DNA from 4 places in the Micromonospora sp. WMMD967 genome. Region 4 is predicted to be linked to each of the others. Evidence: riboswitches for the same ligand, from Rfam matches in the RefSeq annotation. Region 4 holds a riboswitch; each other region holds the start of a gene.
What was found. Region 4 has a riboswitch for cyclic di-AMP ahead of O7631_RS30565 (hypothetical protein). Riboswitches for the same ligand answer to the same signal wherever they lie in the genome.
Positions count from the first base shown of each region.

Region 1 (5,188 bases), 5.6 Mb from region 4:
CACTGGCTGAACCTCTACCACACCTTCCAGGGTGGTTGCGGCGGCTCGGGTGACAGCGTCAGCGACACTCCGGCCGAGGCGTCGCCGGCGTACCAGTGCCCGACCGGGCGTAACACGTGCTCGGCGACCGGGCTGGACCCGATCACCAACTTCATGGACTACACCTACGACTCGTGCATGTACCAGTTCACCGCCGGTCAGGCCAGCCGCATGATCACTGCGTGGAACGCCTACCGCGCGGCCTAGCCGCTCCGCGTACAACCGGTGTCGGCTCCGTCACGACGGAGCCGACACCGTCGCGCTGGAGCCCCGGTCAGGCGGCCGTGCACTGCACGTCACGGCTGAGGCGGGTCGGGCGCGTCTGTGGCACGGCGAGCGGCTCGGCCGTCGCCGACGGGGCGCGCGGGTCCAGCCAGACCCGGACGGCCGGCCGGCTCGGCGCGACACCCGGGACACCGACGGTGTGTTGCTCGCGGCGGGTCAGCATGGCCACGTCGACGGTGAACTCGAACAACCGCCAGTCGACCTGCTGCTCGGCCCGGGCACTCTGCGCCAGCCGCGCGACCCGGACCGGATCGGTCACCGGACGAGCGTGCCCCGCCAGGTAGGCCTCGTCGTCGCTCTCCTCCGGGGGGAACGAGTGCAACGCGTAACGGCCGTCGCGTTCGAGGTCACGGCGCTTCGGGGAGTCGATGATGAAGCAGAAGAGACCCTCGTCCGTGATGACCGGGGAGACCGGGTGGACCCGGGGCCCACCGTCTGCGCGGACCGTGGCCAGGTAGCCGAAGCCCGGCCCGTACTGCTGGAGGAGAACGCGGATCCCGTCGGCGAGTCGGGGCTCGTCGGCGGCGAAATCGGACCAGGAAGCCATGCGAGCATTCTATCGAACAAATGTACGACGGGCGACCTCGACGCGCTGGTCACCGGCACCGAATCCGGCCGGTTTCGGCAACGCGGCTATGGTGGTCCGATGCTGCTCTCCGACCGCGACCTGGTCTCCGAGATCAAGGCCGGCACGCTGGGCCTGGAGCCGTTCGAGCCCACCCTGGTCCAACCCTCCAGCATCGACGTCCGACTCGACCGGCTGTTCCGGGTCTTCAACAACCACCTCTACACCCACATCGATCCGGCGATGCAGCAGGACGACCTGACCTCGGCGGTCGAGGTGCCCGACGGCGAGCCGTTCGTGCTGCACCCGGGGGAGTTCGTGCTCGCCTCGACGCTGGAGGTCATCTCCCTGGGCGACCAGCTCGCCGGCCGACTCGAAGGCAAGAGCTCACTGGGCCGGCTCGGGTTGCTCACGCACTCCACCGCCGGCTTCATCGACCCCGGCTTCTCCGGACACGTGACGCTGGAACTCTCCAACGTGGCGAACCTGCCGATCACCCTCTGGCCGGGCATGAAGATCGGGCAGCTCTGCATCTTCCGGCTCTCCTCGCCGGCCGAGCACCCGTACGGCTCGGTGGTCTACGGATCCCGCTACCAGGGTCAGCGGGGGCCGACGCCCAGCCGCGCCTGGCAGCACTGGCGCACCTGGCCGACCCGCTGAACCCGTGACGACGAGGGCCCGCCGCGACGGATCGCGACGGGCCCTTCGGTCACTCCCGATCAGCCTGGACGGCCGTAGCTGTGGATCGGGCCGTCGTCGACCTTCTTCATCTTGACCGGTTGGCCGGCCTGCGAGGCGTGCACGACCCAGCCGCCGCCGACGTACATGCCGACGTGGTGGATGTCGCTGTAGTAGAAGACCAGGTCGCCGGGGCGCAGGTCGCCCTTGCTGACGTCCTTGGTGACGCGGCTCTGCTGGGCAGCGTTGTGCGGCAACGACACACCGGCCTTCGCCCAGGCGGCCAGCATCAGACCGGAGCAGTCGTACGAGTTGGGTCCCTCGGCGCCCCACACATAGGGCTTGCCGATCTGTGCGCAGGCGAACTTCACCGCGACACCCGCGGCCCCGCCGGGATAAGTGCCGGGGCAGGGCGCGGGGCGCAACGAGCCACCGCCACCGTTGCCGTACACCTTGAGGCGGAGCTTCTGCAGCCGGTCGATCTCTTCGTTGATCTGCTTCTTCTTCGCCGCCAACTGAGCCTCGGTACGGGTCAGCTGGGCCACCATGTCGTCCAGCGGCGCCTTCTGCGCGGCCAACTCGTCCCGCAGGTCGGCCACCTCGCGGACGTCCTGCTGCTGGTTGTGCGCGAACCGGTCGAGCATCTCGAGCTGACTGACCACCTCGCTCGGCGACCGGCTGCCCAGCATCGCGTTGACGGTCGAGACGGTCTCACCCTTGTACGCCCGCACGGCGAGGGCGCTGACCTTGTCCATCGCGGCGTCGACCTGCTGTTCGAGCGGGGCAATGCGGGCGGCCAGAGCGTCGGCCTGCTTGCGCTTGACGGCGAGGTCGGCCCGGGTGGCGTTGTGCCGTTCGATGATCGGTTCGAGTTTGTTCCAGTCCTCGTCGATCTGACGCTCGATCTCCGCGACGGACGGGTCGGCGTGGGCCGCCGTGGCGGTGCCCGTCAGGACGACGGCGACGCCGACCAGTGCGGCGAGAGCGGTGGTGAAGCGGGACCAGCGTGGGCGCGGCACGATCGGCGTCGGGCCGGCTGCTGCCGACCGCTCGGACGACGGCCGCGGGGCATGGAGTGCCACCGGGGTTCCGTACTCCTTCTTCCTGACCGCCTACCGGGTTAGCTGACGGGTTCGGGCGGGAAGTCGGCGCCCTACCGCAGTGGCTGCGGATTCACCCCGAGGGACCTGGGTCCCCGGTTCGCTCGGAAACGACTCGGCGGTGTCGGTCCGTTACCGCCCGGGCTGGGCGGAGCTGCTATCGGGCCGACGAATGACCAGAGTAGAGACGCCTGTTACCAATCCGCAACCCGTGGGGCCGTGACACTCCGTACCGATCGCGTGGGGGCCAGCGGCCCGGAATGAAGATTTCTTTCTGAACAAGTCGATACATGGAAAGCTATTGACGCGGACTCTCCAGCGGCGCGATGGTGACCTGACCTCTACCCGCGAGAATCTAGGGGGTTCGATGCACCATCCAACCCTGTCGACCGGCTGGCGCGCACTGCTCGCCACCACCGTCATCGCCGCCGCGAGCGCGGTGCCACTCTCGGCGGCGGCCGCCGCCGCACCCACCGCCAACCGCCAGCAGCAGTACGCCGCCGCGGCGAGCGAGTACGGCGTACCGACCGGTGTGCTGCTCGGCGTCTCCTACCTGGAGTCCCGCTGGGACAGCAACGCCGGCACACCGAGCACGAGCGGCGGCTACGGCCCGATGCACCTGACCGACGCCCGCCACGTCGCCGCTCTACCCGGGCGCGGCCACCACGACGCCGGTGCCGAGGACCCACGCGGCGACGACTCCCGGCCCGCCCTGGCACCCGCGCCCCGGCCCGCCGAGACTCCCGGGCCGGCCGCCGCCGCGTTGCAGACCGTGGACGCCGCAGCCGCGCTGACCGGCGCCGCCCCCGAGGCGCTGCGCACCGATGCGGAGGTCAACATCCGGGGCGGGGCCGCGCTGCTCAGCGCGTACCAGCGGGAGTTGGGTGCGCCGGTCGGCGCGGACACCGACCCGGCGGCCTGGTACGGCGCGGTGGCCCGCTACGCCGGTGCGGACAGCGCCGACGCCGCGGCGGCCTTCGCCGACGAGGTCTTCACCACCATCGCCGCAGGCGAGTCACGGGTGACCGACGACGGGCAGCGAATCACCCTGCCGGCGATCGCGGTACAACCCCAGCGCTCCTGGTTGGACCGGCTGGGCCTACGCCGGCTGGCCCGCCCGGACGGGGTGGAATGCCCGCGCACCATCTCCTGCGAGTGGATCCCCGCGCCCTACGAGGCGTTCGGCGACGGGGACTACGGCAACCACGATCTCTCCGACCGGCCCGCCCGGCAGAAGATCGAGTACATCGTCATCCACGACACCGAGGCGAGCTGGGCGACGACCCTGCAACTCGTCCAGGACCCGACGTACGTGAGCTGGCACTACTCGCTGCGCTCGGTCGACGGGCACATCGCCCAGCACGTGAAGACCAAGGACGTCGGCTGGCACGCGGGCAACTGGTACGTCAACGCCAAGTCGATCGGTCTCGAACACGAGGGCTTCGCCGCGCAGGGCACCTGGTACACGGAGGCGATGTACCGGACCTCGGCGAAGCTGGTCCGGCACCTGGCGCTGCGGCTGGGAATCCCGCTCGACCGCCAGCACATCATCGGCCACGACAACGTGCCCGGCACCGTCGCCTCGACCGTGCGGGGAATGCACTGGGATCCAGGCCCGTACTGGGACTGGACGCACTACTTCGACCTGCTGCACGCACCTCGGCTGGACACCGGCACCCCGGCCACCGGGCTGGTCCGGATCGACCCGGACTACGCCACCAACCAACCGGCGTTCACCGGATGCGTCACCGCAGGTGTTCCGTGCGCGCCGCGCGGCTCATCGTCGGTGGTGCTGCGGAGCGGGCCGTCCGCGGACGCGCCGCTGGTCAACGACATCGCGCTCCGGCCGGACGGCACCCCGAACACGATGGCCGTGTCCGACCACGGGGCCCGGGCATCCGCCGGGCAGACGTACGCGCTCGCCGGACGGCAGGGCGACTGGACCGCGATCTGGTACCTCGGGCAGCGGGCCTGGTTCCACAACCCCGCGTCCGCGCCGACCGCCAACTGGACCGTCGGCGTCGTGGCCACGCCGAAACCCGGACGGACGACCGTCCCCGTGTACGGACGGGCGTACCCGGAGCAGGCGGCGTACCCGGAAGGGGTGCCCTACCAGACGATCTCGCCGCTGCAGTACACCCTGGCCGCCGGACAGCGGTACGCCGTGGGCGCGGTGCTGGCCGGCGAGTACTACCGGGCCAGCACGTTCGACGGCTCGTCGCCGGGCGACTGGACGGTCATCCGCGGCAAGAACCGCTACGCGCAGATCCAGTTCGGCCACCGGATCATGTACGTCGACCTCGCTGACGTGCAGCTGATGCCCTCCCCGGTGGGCGCGCCCCGCTGACAACAACGACGGCCCCCGGTCGGTGACCGGGGGCCGTCGTTGTACGTGATCTGGATCAGCCAGGTCTGCGGAACCCGGCGACCGGCATCGTGTTGATGCTGGACACCTGCACCGGTTTACCGGCACGTGGCGCGTGCACCATCTGGTTGTTACCCAGATACAGGCCGACATGCG
Region 1 is NZ_JARUBK010000001.1:1,162,643-1,167,830, reverse strand. Features, by position in the region: gene O7631_RS05570 (zinc metalloprotease) at 1-246, shown strand, start outside; gene O7631_RS05565 (pyridoxamine 5'-phosphate oxidase family protein) at 314-871, opposite strand; gene dcd (dCTP deaminase) at 971-1,549, shown strand; gene O7631_RS05555 (NlpC/P60 family protein) at 1,609-2,649, opposite strand; cyclic di-AMP (ydaO/yuaA leader) riboswitch at 2,663-2,798, opposite strand; gene O7631_RS05550 (peptidoglycan recognition family protein) at 3,035-5,014, shown strand; gene O7631_RS05545 (C40 family peptidase) at 5,070-5,188, opposite strand, start outside.
Region 1: linked by a shared signal. The riboswitch ahead of O7631_RS05555 (NlpC/P60 family protein) and the one ahead of O7631_RS30565 (hypothetical protein) in region 4 are both predicted to bind cyclic di-AMP.

Region 2 (5,188 bases), 3.6 Mb from region 4:
GCCCGTGGTCGGTGCGTCGAGGTCGGCACGACGGTAGCGTGAGGTCGTGCTTCCGGTCGCGTTCACCTGTCCGCTGTGGTGGGTGGCGCGCTGGGCGACGCGGGTGCTGACCAGCCTCGCCGTCGTCGCGGCCCTGGCGCTCGGCGCGGGCCCGGCCTCGGCCGCCGTGCCAACCCCGTTCGGCCTCGGATCACTCCCGGCGACCTGCCCGTCCACCTGCGCACAGGGGGCGGTGCACGAGGCGCAGGCGGCGACCGGGGAGCCCGTCGAGGAGTCCTCCCCAGCGGGGTCCGTCGACCCGCAACCGGCTGCGCCCGGCGACCAGACCACCGCACCGACCGGCCCGCGGCCGGTGCGCGCGGCCGAGTCCGACCGGCTGCCCCTGGTCCACAGCCCGAGCAGCCGGGCACCCCGGGCACCACCCGGGCGCTGAGTCACCGGGACGAGCGTCCCGCCCCGCCGCGCCTGTCGACCCACCAGCTCCGCGCCCCGCCGGCCCGTGCTCTGCCCTGGCCCGGTGGCGGTGGGGCTCCCATCGCATCGCTCTCTCCCGAGGTGCCGACCATGGAGACCGCTGTCTTCTACCAGTTCGTGACCGAGGTGCCGCAGGCCGCCGCCATCTGGTCCACCCTGTTCCTGCTGGCCCTGGGCGTACTCGCCCTGCTGGTGGCCCGCCCCGAGCGGGAGACACCCCCGGACGCCCCGCGCACTGCCGCCCTCACCGCTCGTGAGGTGGCCGCCGCCGAGGCCGCCGACACGCGCCGGTACGCCGAGGAGGTGGCTGTCGCCGCGACCGGGGCGGCCCGGACCGCGCAGCGGCGACGTGCTGACTGGCTGACCGCTCAGGAGGAGATGGAACGGGCCTGGGCCGCGTACGACGAGGCGGACACCGCCGCCCGTCGCTTCGCGGGCGCTGGGGCGCTGCCCACCCCGCAGACCCCCCACACCCCGGCCGAGTACGCCGCCCGCGAGCGCTACCTGCACCGGGCCGCGATGACGGCGTACTGGCGGGGTGACCTGAGCATGGCGCAGCTCGGCGACGTGTTCGCGCACCGGCGCGGCTGGGATCCCCGGCGGCACCCGGTCGAGCAGGAGGTGCTGCTCAGCCGGACGATCCGGGACACCCGGCTGGCCGACTACCAGGCCGCCGCATCCCGGGAGCGGGCTGCCTGGCGGGACGCGGAACTGGCTGCCGACTCAGCGCGGGCACTCGCGACGGAGAGCTGCGCGGCGGCGGCCCGGCTGCGACCGAACCCGCTACCCGCGCGGCGAACGGTGACCGGTGCGTTCCGCCCCGCTGTCGTGGCGCGATGGCGGCCGGCGCGGGCGAGTTGAGCCCGATCCGTGACGTGAGCCGGGTCACGCCGACCGGAATTCGGGCGTCCGGCACGATCGGCGCGAATCTTCCGGTGAATCTGGCCGCGTTCTCGGCGGCCTGTCCGGTTGTCGCCCGTAGGCGTCACCGTAACCGCTTGTCCCATCGAGTCACGTCATCGGCAATACGCGCAGAAATTGCCGCTCCATTTCAGGTTTACGCAGGTGGGGCTGGCTTGGCAGGGGTGCGGACGGGCCAGTACTGTCGTCCCGTCCGGTGCGGTAACCGATCGCAAGAGGCGACGCCGCGCCGACCCGCTCAATCGTGATGAACGAACCGGGGACCCACCAGTAAGTCCGGGGTGAATCCGCGAGCCAGAGCCCGCGGTAGGGCGATCTTCCCGCCCGAATCCGTCAGCTAACCCGGTAGGCGGTGTCGGAAGGAGTTCCATCCTCGTGCAGCACCTTTCCACCCCTCGGTTGTTCCCTCGCCTCCACGGCGCAGCGGTGCCCCCGCTCATTCGTCCAGTGACGGTGAGCTGACCCCCCGGGTCATCGCCTAACCGCCCGGCCACGCCGGGCGTTCCCCTGAGCGGTTCACCATCCGCGGACCACGGTCCGCGCGCTGGCGCCTGCCCGGATACCGGTCCGGTCGCCGGTGTGCCGCTCTCCCCCCGATCCGTGGAGGACCCCGTGAAGCACACCCTGCAGCGTCAGCTCCGCCGTTTCGCCACCGAGCGTCCGTACCAGATCGTTGCCGCCTCGGCCGCGGCCCTCGCGATCGCCACCACCACTGGCGCCCTGCTCACCACCGCCGACGACGCACCCGCCGGCCAGCGCACCGCGACCACTGTCGCCGAGATGCGCAGCGACGTCGCCGCCTCCCGCGGCGAGGTGCGTGAGGCGTCCCCGTCGGCCAGCGCCGCGCCGAGCACCGCCGCTCCGGCCACCACCGCCGCGTCGCCGGCGGCCAAGGCCAAGGCCAACCCCGACCTCACCCGTAAGCCGACGCCGCCGAAGCCGCCCGCGACCAAGGTGCTGGACTACGACTACGAGGCGCAGAACACGTACTACAACTGCGGCCCGGCGGCCACCCGGAACGCCCTCAGCGCCGCCGGTATCGACCGCACCCAGGAGGAACTCGGCGCTGAGCTGGGCACCACCGAGATGGGCACCAACTCCGCCGAGGACACCACGCGGGTCCTCAACGCCGAGGTGAAGGGCTCCCCGTACCGGACCCGGATGTTCGCCGGCGCCCCCAGCCCGGCCCAGATGGACCGGCTCCAGGCCGACGTCGTCAAGGCCATCACCGACGGCCGTGGCGTGGTCGCGAACGTCGTCGGCGACGCCGTCGACACCAACGGCGGTTACCACTCCTACGGCGGCGGTCACTACATCGCCGTCGTGGGTTACAAGGACAACGGCCGTACCGTCCGGATCGCCGACTCGGCCAACGCGGCCGACCCGTCGTACTGGATCACCACCATCGACCTGGCCAACTGGATCGCCAGCCGGGGCTACTCCGCCTGACCCAGGCACGCTGACCGCCGCGGGCGTCGTCCCCCACGAGGGGCCGACGCCCGCGGCGTTCTCGTCGGTGCCGTCGGTGTCCTGCGGAGGCGTCGACTCTCGTACCGGGCCGTGAACCGTGGGAGACTGCGGCCGTGGTGGATGAATCGGGTGGTCAAGCCGGTCGTGGGCGGGTCCTGCTGCTCCTGCACGGAATGGGCACGACCGGGGACGTCTGGTTGCCGTGGGCGCCGCTGCTCGAGCAGCGCTGGGCGGGGCGGTGGCTGGCGCCGGATCTCGCCGGCCACGGCTGGGCGGCACCGCTGCCGTCGTACACCTTTGCGGGGTTCGCCGACCGGATAGCGCGCGGCCTGGCGCCCGGTGACCGGCTCGTCGTGCTCGGGCACTCGCTGGGTGGGGTGGTCGGCCTCGCGCTGGCCGCCCGCGCCGCCGGGACGCCCGTGGACGCCGTGGTCGGGCTGGGCATCAAGGCCGTCTGGTCACCCGACGAGCTGGCCCGCGCCGCCGACCTCGCCGCCCGCCCGGTCAGCTGGTTCGCCACCCGCGCCGAGGCGGCGCGCCGCTACCTTCGGGTGTCCGGCCTGGCCGGCCTGGTCCCGCCGGACCATCCGGTGGTGGACGCCGGCCTGCGTCAGGTCGACGGCCGGTGGCGCCTCGCCATGGACCCGACCGCGTTCGCCGTCGGCGAGCCCGACCTGGCCGCGCTGCTGGCGGCGACCGACGCGCCGGTCGTGCTGGCGCGCGGGGAACACGACCCGATGGTCAGCGACGAACAGCTCAAGGAGTACGGGGTCCCGGTCGCCACGTTGCCCGGTCTCGGCCACAACGCGCACGTGGAGGACCCGGCGGCCGTACTGGCGCTGCTCGACCCGTACCGCTGAGCGGTCCCGACCGGAAATATCGGTCGTGCGGTCGCACCTTCGACACCTACATTCGGCCGGATGCCTGCTATTGATCCGTCCCTTGTGGTCACCGTGAGCCTGAATGTCGTGGACGCTCGACTCGACGATGCCGCGCGTCGGTGCCGGTCCCTGCTCGCGTCGCTCGGCGCGGTGGGTCTGGTGGCGTCCCGCACCGAAGCCGACGGGCCCCGCGACGGGGTGGACGTCGACCTGACGCTGATGCCGTCCGTCCCGTCCGTTTCGGGCGCTGAAGCGGTACGTCACCTGGCCGCGCCACTGCTGACGCGCTTCCGGTGGAGCCGTGGCGATCTCGAGGTGGACGAATCGGCGGCCGGTCACCCGATGGGTTTCGCCGCTGGTCGTGAGCGGACGACCGCCGGCGTGACGCCGATCTGTGTGTCTATCTGCGCGGCCGATGACACCGAAGGCGAGTGGTGGGACCCGCCGAAGTGGCTGCCCACCGACGAGGCCGTCGTTCCTGTCCGGCGACGGGTCAGACGACTGCCGGCTGCGGCGTCCGACGACGACGTGGTGGCCCGGGTGCACGCCCGGCTGACCGCCCCCGACCTCGACAGGGCTCTGGTCCGCTGCCTTGCTCTGCTCGGGCGGCCGGACGTGTGGTCCGTCGACCTGCGGCAGTCGGCGACCGACGGCGGCGTCTGGAGTCTGGCCCTGCTCCTGGTGCTGCCTCTGGTCGACGTGTCACCGCAGGATCCCTTCGGGACCGGTGTCGCCGCCGTGGCCGCCGAGTTCAGGTTGCCGACGGGGCACCTACGCAGGTCACCGTTGGGAACGTGGATGGTGGCGGCGATGGAGACCACCCGGCCGCTCGGCGACGCGCCGGCGGTCGAGGCGCTGTACGTGCGGACCGGGATCGACCCGTTCGACCCGGGACCGGTCGACCGGCCGGTGGAGACCCGGGAGATGGTGCTGCGAGGGCGGGACGAGGACGGTCCGGACGAGGCCGAGTTGAGCCGCACGATCGAGGAGGCCTTGCGAGACGCCGTACGTGTCCTGCTGGTGGTCGACGTCACCAACCCGGTTGCGGACGCCAGGGCCGTGGTCCGGGGCCTCTGTCGAATCGAAGACGATGACATCGATTCCACCAGCACCGAGACCCTGGCCGACGGACGGCTGCGGATCGTCGCTCACCTTGGGGCCACGTTGCTGACCGCCGAGGAGATCGTGAAGGTCGTCGTCGCGTCGACGGATCTTCACCCCTGGGTGCGCTCGGTCCCCGGGTCGGCCGACGGCCTCACGACCGCCGAATGGATTGCGCCGGCCGACACTCGCGGGGTCGTCCGGGTCGAGGTCAGGGCAGGGTACCGGCTCGGGCTCAGCTAGCTGTCAGTGTCCGGCACAGCCCGACGGGCCGGGTCAGGCGAGAGGGGAGAGCTGCGGCGACCGCTCGGCCGCGGTGTCCGGTGCCGACGTCAGCTCGC
Region 2 is NZ_JARUBK010000001.1:3,248,858-3,254,045, forward strand. Features, by position in the region: gene O7631_RS15195 (hypothetical protein) at 47-433, shown strand; gene O7631_RS15200 (hypothetical protein) at 565-1,335, shown strand; cyclic di-AMP (ydaO/yuaA leader) riboswitch at 1,621-1,762, shown strand; gene O7631_RS15205 (C39 family peptidase) at 1,996-2,844, shown strand; gene O7631_RS15210 (alpha/beta hydrolase) at 2,979-3,725, shown strand; gene O7631_RS15215 (hypothetical protein) at 3,834-5,090, shown strand; gene O7631_RS15220 (CDP-glycerol glycerophosphotransferase family protein) at 5,124-5,188, opposite strand, start outside.
Region 2: linked by a shared signal. The riboswitch ahead of O7631_RS15205 (C39 family peptidase) and the one ahead of O7631_RS30565 (hypothetical protein) in region 4 are both predicted to bind cyclic di-AMP.

Region 3 (5,188 bases), 5.2 Mb from region 4:
GCCAGCAGTTGGGCCCGCCCGCCGGAACCCTGGGCCTGCGCGACCATCCGCTGGATGCCGGCGAGCGCGGTCTGCTCACCCACCGCCTCGACGCGTACCCGGATCGCCGAGTCGGTGGCCACCGTGCCGGCCACCACCCGGCCACCCGCGGACCGGGCGACCGGCCGTGACTCGCCGGTGATCATCGACTCGTCCAGTTCGGCGTCACCCTCGACGACGCGGCCGTCGGCCGGCACCCGACCGCCCGGACGGACCAGCACCACGTCACCGACCCGCAGGTCGGACACCGCCACCGCCTCGACCTGTCCGTCCGCCGCGACGCGCTCGGTCTCGTCCGGCAGCAGCGCGGCCAGCGCCGCGAGCGCTCCCCGGGCCTGCCCGATGGCCTTCATCTCCTGCCAGTGGCCGAGCAGCATGATGGTGACCAGCGCGGCCAACTCCCACCAGAAGTCCAGGTCGAAGGCGCCCACACTGGTCGCCAGGGACGCCGCGTACGCGACGGTGATCGCCATCGCGACCAGCAGCATCATTCCGGGCGCGCGGTCCCGCACCTCCCGCACCGCACCCACGAGGAACGGCCAGCCACCCCACCAGAACACCACCGAGCCGAGCACCGGGCCCACCCAGGATCGGCCGGGTACGTCCCCGCCCAGGCCCCACTGCTCCCACACCAGGTGGCTGGTCAGGACCACCGGGACGGTGAGAACCAGACAGACCCAGAAGCGCCGACGGAACATCTCGGGATCGTGCCCGGCGTGCTTGTCGTGCCCGGCGTGCTTGTCGTGTCCGGCGTGCTTGTCGTGCTGCGGTGGCGCGGCCGGAGGGTGCTGGCCGGGGTCGGGCGGTGACGGCACGGGCATGTCTCCACGATGCCGGTCCGGGAACCGCCACGCGGGCGGTTCCACCACCGACACTCCGTCACGACCTGCGTCCCCCGACCGGGCTGGTTAGCATTCCCCACGATGACCCCCGGTAGACCGAGGCACGAAAGGGCACCCGCGCCGACGCGCGGTGGTGTCGCGGCCGCCCGGTCGGGTCCGACCCTGACCGTCCGTGACCGAGCGGTCGTCAGCCGGCGAACCGCCGCGTTCCCCAACCACGTTTCCGCAGTGACGGTGAACCGACCGGCCCACTGACACGTACCCCGCACCGGATCGTTGGGAGTCTCACCTTGGGTTCCGACCACGCCCGTCCCGCTCCGTCCGCCCCACCCCGGGTGCGACGGATCCTCGTCATGACCGTGGTGCCCCTCTTCGTCGCCACCGTGATCGCGGCCGTACTCCTCTGGCCACGCGGCGGGTCACCGCAGTCCGACGGCGGCGCGGACGTGCCGCGCTACAGCGGCACTGTGACCCGGGTGGTGATGGAGCCGTGCCCGCCGTCGCCGTCGAGCCCCGAGGGCACACCGAGCGTCGGCGACGGGCGCTGTGGCACCGTCGACGTCCGCGTGGACGACGGGCCGTCGGCCGGCAAGCAGGTCGAGACGCCGGTGCCCGACGGGCCGGGCGCACCCCGGGTGGAGGTCGGCGACGAGGTCATCCTGGTCGAGCTGACCGACCCCACCGATCCCACCATCAGCAACTGGAACGTCGCCGAGCACCAGCGGGGCACCCCGATGCTGTGGTTGGCCGTCGTCTTCGCCGCCGCGATCGTCGCGTTCGGTCGGTGGCGGGGTCTCGCCGCGCTCGCCGGGCTGGCCGCCAGCTTCGCCATCCTGCTCACCTTCGTGCTGCCGGGCATCGGCGCGGGGAAGTCACCCCTGCTGGTGGCGGTGGTCGGTGCCGCCCTGATCATGTTCGTGGTGCTCTACCTGACACACGGGGTCACCGCACAGACGTCGGTGGCGGTGCTCGGCACCCTGGGGAGCCTGGTGTTGACCGGCGTGCTCGCCACCATCGCCACGGCCGCGACCCACCTCACCGGCTTCGGCAGCGAGGAAGCCACCACCCTGTCGATGTTCCAGGGCGACGTGGACCTGCACGGCCTGCTGCTCGCCGGAATCATCATCGGATCGCTCGGGGTGCTTGACGACGTGACAGTCACCCAGGCGGCCACCGTCACCGAGCTTGCGCACGCCAACCCCGGCCTGACCCGGCTCCAGCTGTACCGCGCGGCGACCCGGGTCGGTCGGGCGCACATCGCGTCCACTGTCAACACCATCGTGCTGGCGTACGCGGGCGCGTCGCTGCCGCTGTTGCTCCTGCTCACTGCCGACGCGCGGCCGATCGGGCAGATCCTCACCAGCGAGTTCCTCGCCCAGGAGATCGTCCGCAGCGCGGTAGCCACCCTCGGCCTGATCGCCGCCGTGCCGCTGACCACCGGACTGGCCGCGGTGGTCACCGCCGCCGGTCGCACGGACACCACGTCGCCCGCCGGGGCTTCCGCCCCGCGACCGCAGACGGACCGGGCGGAGGCACTGGCCGCACTGATCTCACCGCGAACGGGTCACCCCGAGGAGTCGGACCCGACGCGGACTCCACCCCCATCTACCGCCGCCGACCGGTGGCCGGAGCCGAACAGGAGCACGGATACGACATGGTGACACTCCTCAGCGTGACCAGATCGGGCCTCCACCCTGAGAACCGCGTCACTGGTCACTCAACGCTATGGCGAAATGACGCTTTTGGTCGGCATCCAGGCGTAGCTCACCCGGTCGACTCTCGGGTAACCTCGCTGCCGGTCACCGATGAAGGCGCGAAGCGGCGTCTGCGGTGCCACCGCCCAATCGCCAACCGGCGAGCCGGGGACCCAGGTACGTGGGGTGAATCCGCGTCAGCGGTAGGGGCCACTTCCGCCCCGAACCCGTCAGCTAACCCGGTCGGCGGTCGAGGGAAGGGAACATTGTGACGGCACCCCTACGCCGCTGGTTGACACCCGTGGTGGCCGTGATCGCCGCACTCACCGTGCTCGCCGGGCCCCTCCCGGCCCACGCCGCCCCGACGAACCCCACCCCGTCCGGGCACGAGGAGGACGGCGAGCCGAAGCTGCTCACCGACGTCATCGAGCAGGCCAACCGCGACTACTCCGCCGCGAAGTCCCAACTGGACAAATCCAAGAAGCGGCAGAACGAGTTGGCGCAGGAGGTCGATCGGGCCCGGGCCGACCTGGACGCGCTGGCCCCTCAGGTTGGGCAGATCGCCGCCCAGTCGTACCGGACCGGCCGCATCGGCGCGCTCGCGATGCTGTTGGAGAGCAAGGCCCCGGACGCGTTCGTCCAGCGCGCCTCGCTGCTCGACGAGATGAACATGGTCAACGAGAAGAAGCTCGCCGAGGTCAACACGGTGAAGGCCCGCGCCGAGCAGGCCAAGCTACTTCTCGACGCGGAGGTCCGCGAGCAGCAGAAGCAGACCGCCGTGATGGCGAAGCGGAAGAGCGAGGCCGACAAGGCGCTCTCCCTCGTCGGCGGGAAGGGCTTCACCGGCGGCCTGGTCGACGCCACCTCGAAGGTCGCCAAGATCGGCCCGGGTCGCACCGCCGACGGTGACTGGAAGCCGCAGTCGTGCAGCGAGAAGGACCCGACCACGTCGGGTTGCGTCACCCCCCGCACGCTGCACGCGTACAAGGAGGTCAAGGCGGCCGGCTTCAACCGGTTCGTCGGCTGCTACCGCTCCGGCGGGCCGTGGGAGCACCCCAAGGGCCGCGCCTGCGACTGGTCGCTGCAGAAGAGCGGCTTCGCCCCATGGCACAACGACGACACCCGGAAGTACGGCAACAACGTCGCCGCCTTCCTCATCCGCAACGCCGACCGACTGGGCATCTACTACGTCATCTGGAACCGGCAGATCTGGTTCCCGGCGACCGGCTGGAGTTCGTACAGCGGGCCGTCGAACCACACCGACCACGTCCACATGTCGCTGCTCTGACCCGCAGGACCTTTGTCGAGGGCCGTTCCGCGTCGCGCGGAACGGCCCTCGTCGTATCGGGCCGCAAAAGACGCGGCTCTCGTCGCGTCAGGCCGGGAGCGACGCGGCTCTCGTCGCGTCAGGCCGGGAGCGACGCGGCTCTCGTCGCGTCAGGCCGCGGCGGGCGCGGCCGGGTCGGCGTCGAGAGTCGTGAGGCCGGCCGGTACGGCGGCCACCGGGCGCACCTCTCCAGCGGCGAGCCGGTACGACACACCCACCACCGCGCACCGCCCCTGCGCCACCTCGCCGGCCAGCACGGGCGACTGCCCGAGCAACGTCTCGACGGTCTGTGCGATGTGGATGTCGACGATGCCGTTGATGTCCTGCACACCCTCGGCGTCGGCCCGGCGCAGGCTGGGCAGCACGGCGTCGACCACAGCGGGCAGGTGCCCCGGCGGTCGGGCGCCGGTCGCGGCGGCCTCCCGGGCCGCCTGCACCGCTCCGCACGAGTCGTGACCGAGCACGACCACGAGCGGGGTGCCGAGCACTGTCACCGCGTACTCCACGCTGCCGAGCACCTCCGGGCCGGCGGTGTGGCCGGCGGTCCGGACCACGAACAGGTCACCCAGCCCGCGGTCGAAGATGATCTCGGCGGCCAGGCGGGAGTCGGAGCAACCGACGATCACCGCGAAGGGGTGCTGCCCGTCGGCCACGGCGGCCCGACGGCCGGCGTCCTGGTTGGGGTGGCGAGGAGAGCCGTCGACGAAGCGCCTGTTGCCAGCGACCAACTCGGTGTAGGCCAGAGCCGGCGCGCTCGGCGCGGCTGCCCGGTCGGTGGTCCGCTGCGGCCCCGGCTGCCCACCGGTAGTTCCGGAATGACTCATCCCCGCACCTCGTCTCGATGCATCTGACCTGGTCAAACGGCTTCAGGTGGGCCGGCGGCGGGCGCCGGCTCGGGGTCAACGGTCACACGCACCGAAAAACGCGTCAAGGGATGCGTGATATAGATTTCATACGTTGACCCCGAATCGACCCGCGGGCGACGCACCGAGGGCGGGCATCCGGAGAGGCGGTCACACGATGACGAACACGTCGACCGGCAGCGGGCGGAACTGGACATTCCTCACCAACCACGGTCACGTGCTGCTGGCCATCGCCCGCGACCCCACCGCCCGGCTGCGGGACGTCGCCGCCGAGGTCGGGGTGACCGAACGCGCCGCGCAGGCGATCGTCGCCGACCTGGAGGCGGACGGATACCTGCACCGGACCCGCGTCGGCAGGCGCAACGAATACACCCTCAACCCGGCCGGCCGGTTCCGGCACCCCGCCGAGGCCGACCGTCAGGT
Region 3 is NZ_JARUBK010000001.1:1,622,977-1,628,164, reverse strand. Features, by position in the region: gene O7631_RS07725 (copper-translocating P-type ATPase) at 1-737, opposite strand, end outside; gene O7631_RS07720 (YibE/F family protein) at 1,172-2,542, shown strand; cyclic di-AMP (ydaO/yuaA leader) riboswitch at 2,709-2,839, shown strand; gene O7631_RS07715 (hypothetical protein) at 2,844-3,863, shown strand; gene O7631_RS07710 (carbonic anhydrase) at 4,013-4,726, opposite strand; gene O7631_RS07705 (MarR family winged helix-turn-helix transcriptional regulator) at 4,923-5,188, shown strand, end outside.
Region 3: linked by a shared signal. The riboswitch ahead of O7631_RS07715 (hypothetical protein) and the one ahead of O7631_RS30565 (hypothetical protein) in region 4 are both predicted to bind cyclic di-AMP.

Region 4 (5,188 bases):
GCGACGCGGTGCCGGGCGGCCCGGGTGAGCTGCGGCTGCTGTACCGGGGCACTCTGCTGCGGCTGGACCGGACGACGCTGGACCGGATCCGGGACCGCGCGCTGCACCGGGGCGCCCGACGCAACGAGGTGCGACGGGCCGGCTTCGACGGGGTGTTCGCCGCGCTCTGGGCGCAGGCCCGGGAGGTGGGCGTCACCCGACTGCCGGAACAGCGGGCCTTCGAGGCGGAGATCGCCGAGCGGTCGGAGTTCCGGGAGTTCCTCAAGGCGTGGTGGCCTCGTCTGCACCCTCGGCACGTGCTCGGCTGGCTGGCGCAGCCGGACCGGCTGCGCCGGTACGCCGGGGGGATCCTCTCCACCGCGGAGATCCGGCTGCTCACCGCCGCGTACCGGGATCTGGACTCGACCGGGCTGACCATCGCCGACATCGCGCTGCTGGACGAGTTGGACGCGCTGCTCGGCAAGCCGGTGCAGCCGGCCCGGGCCCGTCGCGACCCGTTCCAGCTGGCTGGCGGCGTACGCGAGTTGAGCACCGCCGCCGACCGGCAGCGGGCCGCCCGCGCGGCGGCCCGGGAGCGCCCGGAGGACTACCGGGACTACGCGCACGTGGTGGTCGACGAGGCGCAGGACGTCTCACCGATGCAGTGGCGGATGATCGGCCGTCGTGGTCGGCTGGCCTCCTGGACGGTGGTGGGTGACCCGGCGCAGACCGCGTGGACCGGCGACCCCGACGAGTTGGACCGGGCCCGGGACCAGGCGTTGGGCCGGCGCAAGCGGCACGACTTCACGCTCACCACCAACTACCGCAACTCCTCGGAGATCTTCGCGGTGGCGGCGGCGGAGATCCGTCGGCTCTACCCGGACCTGCCGCTGCCGACCGCCGTCCGGTCCACCGGCGTCGATCCGGTCGAGCTGGTGGTGCCGGCGACGGGTTTGGAGACCGCGACCGTGAAGGCCGCCGCCGACCTGCTGGCCGAGGTGGAGGGCACGGTCGGCGTGATCACGCCGGTGCCACGTCGCAACGAGGTCGCCGGCTGGCTGGACGCGCTGGACGCGCCGAGGTTGCAGGTGGTCACCAGCCTGGAGGCCAAGGGCATGGAGTACGACGGAGTCGTGCTGGTCGCCCCGAGCGAGATCCGGGCGGATCCCGGTGCGGGGGTACGCACCCTGTACGTGGCGCTGTCCCGGGCCACCCAGCGACTCACCACCATCGACCCCACCGGTTGACCTGCGCGAGCGGCCGCCGGGGGGAGGCGCGACCCGCACACTTGCACACATTGCGATGTGAACATACATTGGACCGGACCTCGGACGGCGGCGGAAGGTAGTTCACGTGGGCGCAGGTCATGACCACCACCACGGATCCGTCGCCAATGCCGCACACCAGCACCGGGGTCGACTCTGGGCGGCATTCGGGCTGCTCGCCACCCTGATGGTGGTCGAGGCGGTCACCGCCCTGCACACCGGGTCACTCGCCCTGCTCTCCGACGCCGGGCACATGTTCACCGACGTGCTGGGCATCGGCATGGCGCTCGCCGCGATCACCGCGACCCGGCGGGCCGCCGGCGACCCGCAGCGCACCTTCGGGCTCTACCGACTCGAGGTGCTCGCCGCACTGGCCAACGCCGTCCTGCTCTCCGGTGTCGCGGTCTACGTGCTGATCGAGGCGATCCGCCGCTTCGGCGACCCGCACGAGGTCATCACCGGTCCGATGCTCCTGGTGGCCGTCCTCGGCCTGCTCGCCAACATCGTCGCCTTCGCCCTCCTCCGCGCCGGCGCGCGGGAGAGCATCAACATCCAGGGCGCCTACCTGGAGGTCCTCGGCGACCTGCTCGGCTCGGTCGGCGTGATCGGCGCGGCACTGCTCATCACCGTCACCGACTGGTGGTGGGCCGACCCGCTGGTCGCCGTCGCCATCGGTGTGTTCATCCTGCCGCGCACCTGGCGGCTGGCCCGGGCAGCCATCCGCATCCTGGTGCAGGCCGCACCGGAACACCTCCAGGTGACCGCCGTGCACGACCGGCTGGCCGCGGTGCCCGGCGTGGTCGAGGTGCACGACCTGCACGTCTGGACGCTCACCTCGGGCATGGACGTGGCCTCCGCACACCTCACCATGGAGCCCGGCGCAGAGGTCGGCGCGGTGCTCACCGCCGCGCGTACGGCCCTGCACGACGACTTCCGAATCGAGCACGCCACGTTGCAGATCGAGCCAGGCGCCGCCTCCGGGTCGTGCGGCTCGATCGAGTGGTGAAGGTGACTTCCCCGTGCTGACGCACTCACCGTCCGTCACATTCGCTGCAGCCGCCCCACCAGTACCGGTAGGCTCTGTCCCGGCCGCCACCAGGCGGCGCCTCCCGGCGCCGGTGGTGGTCGTCGCCTAATCGCCCACACGGGCGAACCGGGGAACCACGTTCCTGGGGTGCATCCGCGTCAGCGGTAGGGATCTTCCGTCCCGAACCCGTCAGCTAACCCGGTCGGCGGCTGACGGAAGGAATGCGCAGTGGCACCAGCACGACCACCTGCCGCCCGACTGGCGGCCCTGATCGTCGCGATGCTCGCTCTCGGCGTCGCGCTGCCGGCCGGCACCGCCTCGGCCGCTCCCCCGACCGGCCAGCGGGCCGCCGCACCCGACTCCGACGAAGAGGGCGGCACCCCGGCACTCCGCGCCCAGCTCGAAGCCGCCAGCAAGGGCTACCTGGACGCGAAACGCTCCCTGGACACCTCCGTGCAGCGGCAGCAGCAGCTCACCACCCAACTGAAGACCATCGAGGTCGAACTCGACCAGCGCAGCGGCAAGGTCGGCGAGATCGCCGGCGTCGCGTACCGCACCGGCCGACTCAGCACCATCTCGGCGCTGCTCAACAGCAACACCCCGGAAGGCTTCATGGACCGGGCCGCCTCCCTGGACGCGGTGGCCGCCAACGAGGACCGGGTGCTGCGCGACCTCCTCAGCACGAAGGACCAGGCCAACCGGACCCGCGCCGCCCTGGACGGTGAGATCAACGAACAGCGCAAGCAGGTCGCGGTGATGGCCAAGCGCAAGGAGCAGGCCGAGCGGGCCCTGACCGTCGCCACCACCCCGAAGCCGCAGACCACCGCCGACACGGGCTCCAACCGGGGCACCTCCACCAGCAACGCGAAGGCCGCGCCACGCAACTCCGACGGCTCCTGGCCGAAGGAGTCGTGCAGCGTCGACGACCCCACGCCGGCCAGCGGCTGCATCACCCCGCGCACCCTGCACGCGCTCAACCAGGCCAAGGCCGCGGGCTTCACCCGGTACGTCTCCTGCCACCGCAACGGCGGCTCGGGCGAACACCCGAAGGGCCGAGCCTGCGACTTCGCCGCGCAGAAGGGCGGCTTCGGCGGGGACGCCACCGGCGGGGACAAGACGTACGGCAACAACCTGGCGGCGTACTTCATCCGCAACGCCGACCGGCTCGCCGTGCTGTACGTGATCTGGTACCGGCAGATCTGGCTGCCCAGCAGCGGGTGGAAGTCGTACAGCGGGGCGGGCGGCGACCCGTCCAGCGACCACACCAACCACGTACACCTGTCGGTCTACTGACCGCTCGTGGCCGGTGCCCCCGTCGAGGAGCACCGGCCACGGCTACGTCGCGGGACGTACACCCGATGTCGCCGGTCATCGGACGACCCGGCCACGGTCAGCGGGCAGCATCGCGGTATGCCTCGGATCCCACCTACCGCCCGCAAGGCACTGCTCACCCTGCACCTGGTCACCTCGCTGGGCTGGCTCGGCGCGGACCTGGTGCTGCTCACCCTCGGCATCGCCGTACAGCGGGGCGCCGACCCGGCCGTCCTCTACCCGGTCGGCGCGCTGGTCGGCACCGTCCTGTTCGCACCGCTGAGCGTCCTGGTCTGGTTGATCGGTGTCGTCAGCGCGCTGCTCACCCCGTGGGGCCTCCTGCGCTACCGGTGGGTGCTGGTCAAACTCGTCATCACCACGGTGATGGTCGGACTGGTGCTGTTCCTGCTCACCCCGAATCTGCGGCACGCCGGAGCGCTGGGCGCCGCCCTGCCCGTACGCGATCGCGCCGACCTGGTGATCGCGCCCGCGGTGTCGACCACCCTCATGATCATCGCGACGGTGCTCTCCACCTACAAGCCGTGGGGCCGCCGGCAGGCCGCCCGAACGACCACCGCGAGCACCGCCCGCACGTCGGTGCCCACGCCGCCATGATCGTCGCCCCCGACAAAGGCGCCGCGAGAGGGCGACGCCGCCCAACGGCGGCCACGCCGCCATGATCGCGGTGCCCAACCGCGACAACGCCCCACGGCGAGTGTTCGCCGCCATGATCGCAGCCCCCAACCGCCACAACGCCCCACGGCGGGTGTTCGCCGCCATGATCGCGGCGCCCAACCGCGACAACGCCCCACGGCGAGTGTTCGCCGCCATGATCGCGCTGCAACCAGGATGTAGTGGTGGCCTGAGCGCCGTGAGGCCACTACATCCATGATCGAGCGTGACCTTGAGGGCTGCGGGCGCGCCGATCCGCCCGCGGGCGGTCGCGCCGGGTGTTCGCCCTCAAGATCCGCGCAACATCAGGGATAGTGCTGTCTCCCGCACGTCGGAGGCAGCAACATCCGGGATATTGCGCGGATCTTGGGGGCGAGGGCGCGGGGCGCGGGGCGCGGGCGCGCGGGGCGCGGGGCGCGGGGCGCGGAGCGCGGGGCGCGGAGCGCGGGCGCGCGGGGCGCACGGGCGTGAGGCGCGGGCGCGCGGGGCGCGAGTGGGGCGCGCGGGCGTGAGGTTTGGGCGCGCGGGGCGCGAGTGGGGCGCGCGGGTCAGGCGGCCGGTGGGGGGTCGTCGGCGCGTTCCAGGGCCGGTCCCAGTCGGGTGGCCAGGGCGAGGTGGGCGGCACGGGCCTGGCGGAACGCGTACCGGAACAGGGGGGCCGGCGCGGTCAGTGTGATCTCGACGTCGATCCGGACCAGGCCGTCCGGCTCGGGGCGCAGTCGGGTGTGGTTGCGCACGGTGGTGGCCGGCCATTGACGGGCCACCATGACGATCTCGTCGTCCTCGTTGATCAGCACGTCCGCGTGGTACGTGGTCGTGAAGCGCAGCGGGCCGACCGCCAGACGGTCGTTGATCGTGTAACTGGCCTGCGCACCGGGTCGGGGCGGCAGTTGACGGACCTGGACGATCAGGGGGTGCAGCTCACCCTGCCGGG
Region 4 is NZ_JARUBK010000001.1:6,800,291-6,805,478, forward strand. Features, by position in the region: gene O7631_RS30555 (AAA family ATPase) at 1-1,226, shown strand, start outside; gene O7631_RS30560 (cation diffusion facilitator family transporter) at 1,333-2,250, shown strand; cyclic di-AMP (ydaO/yuaA leader) riboswitch at 2,364-2,495, shown strand; gene O7631_RS30565 (hypothetical protein) at 2,551-3,564, shown strand; gene O7631_RS30570 (hypothetical protein) at 3,682-4,197, shown strand; gene O7631_RS30575 (SRPBCC family protein) at 4,803-5,188, opposite strand, start outside.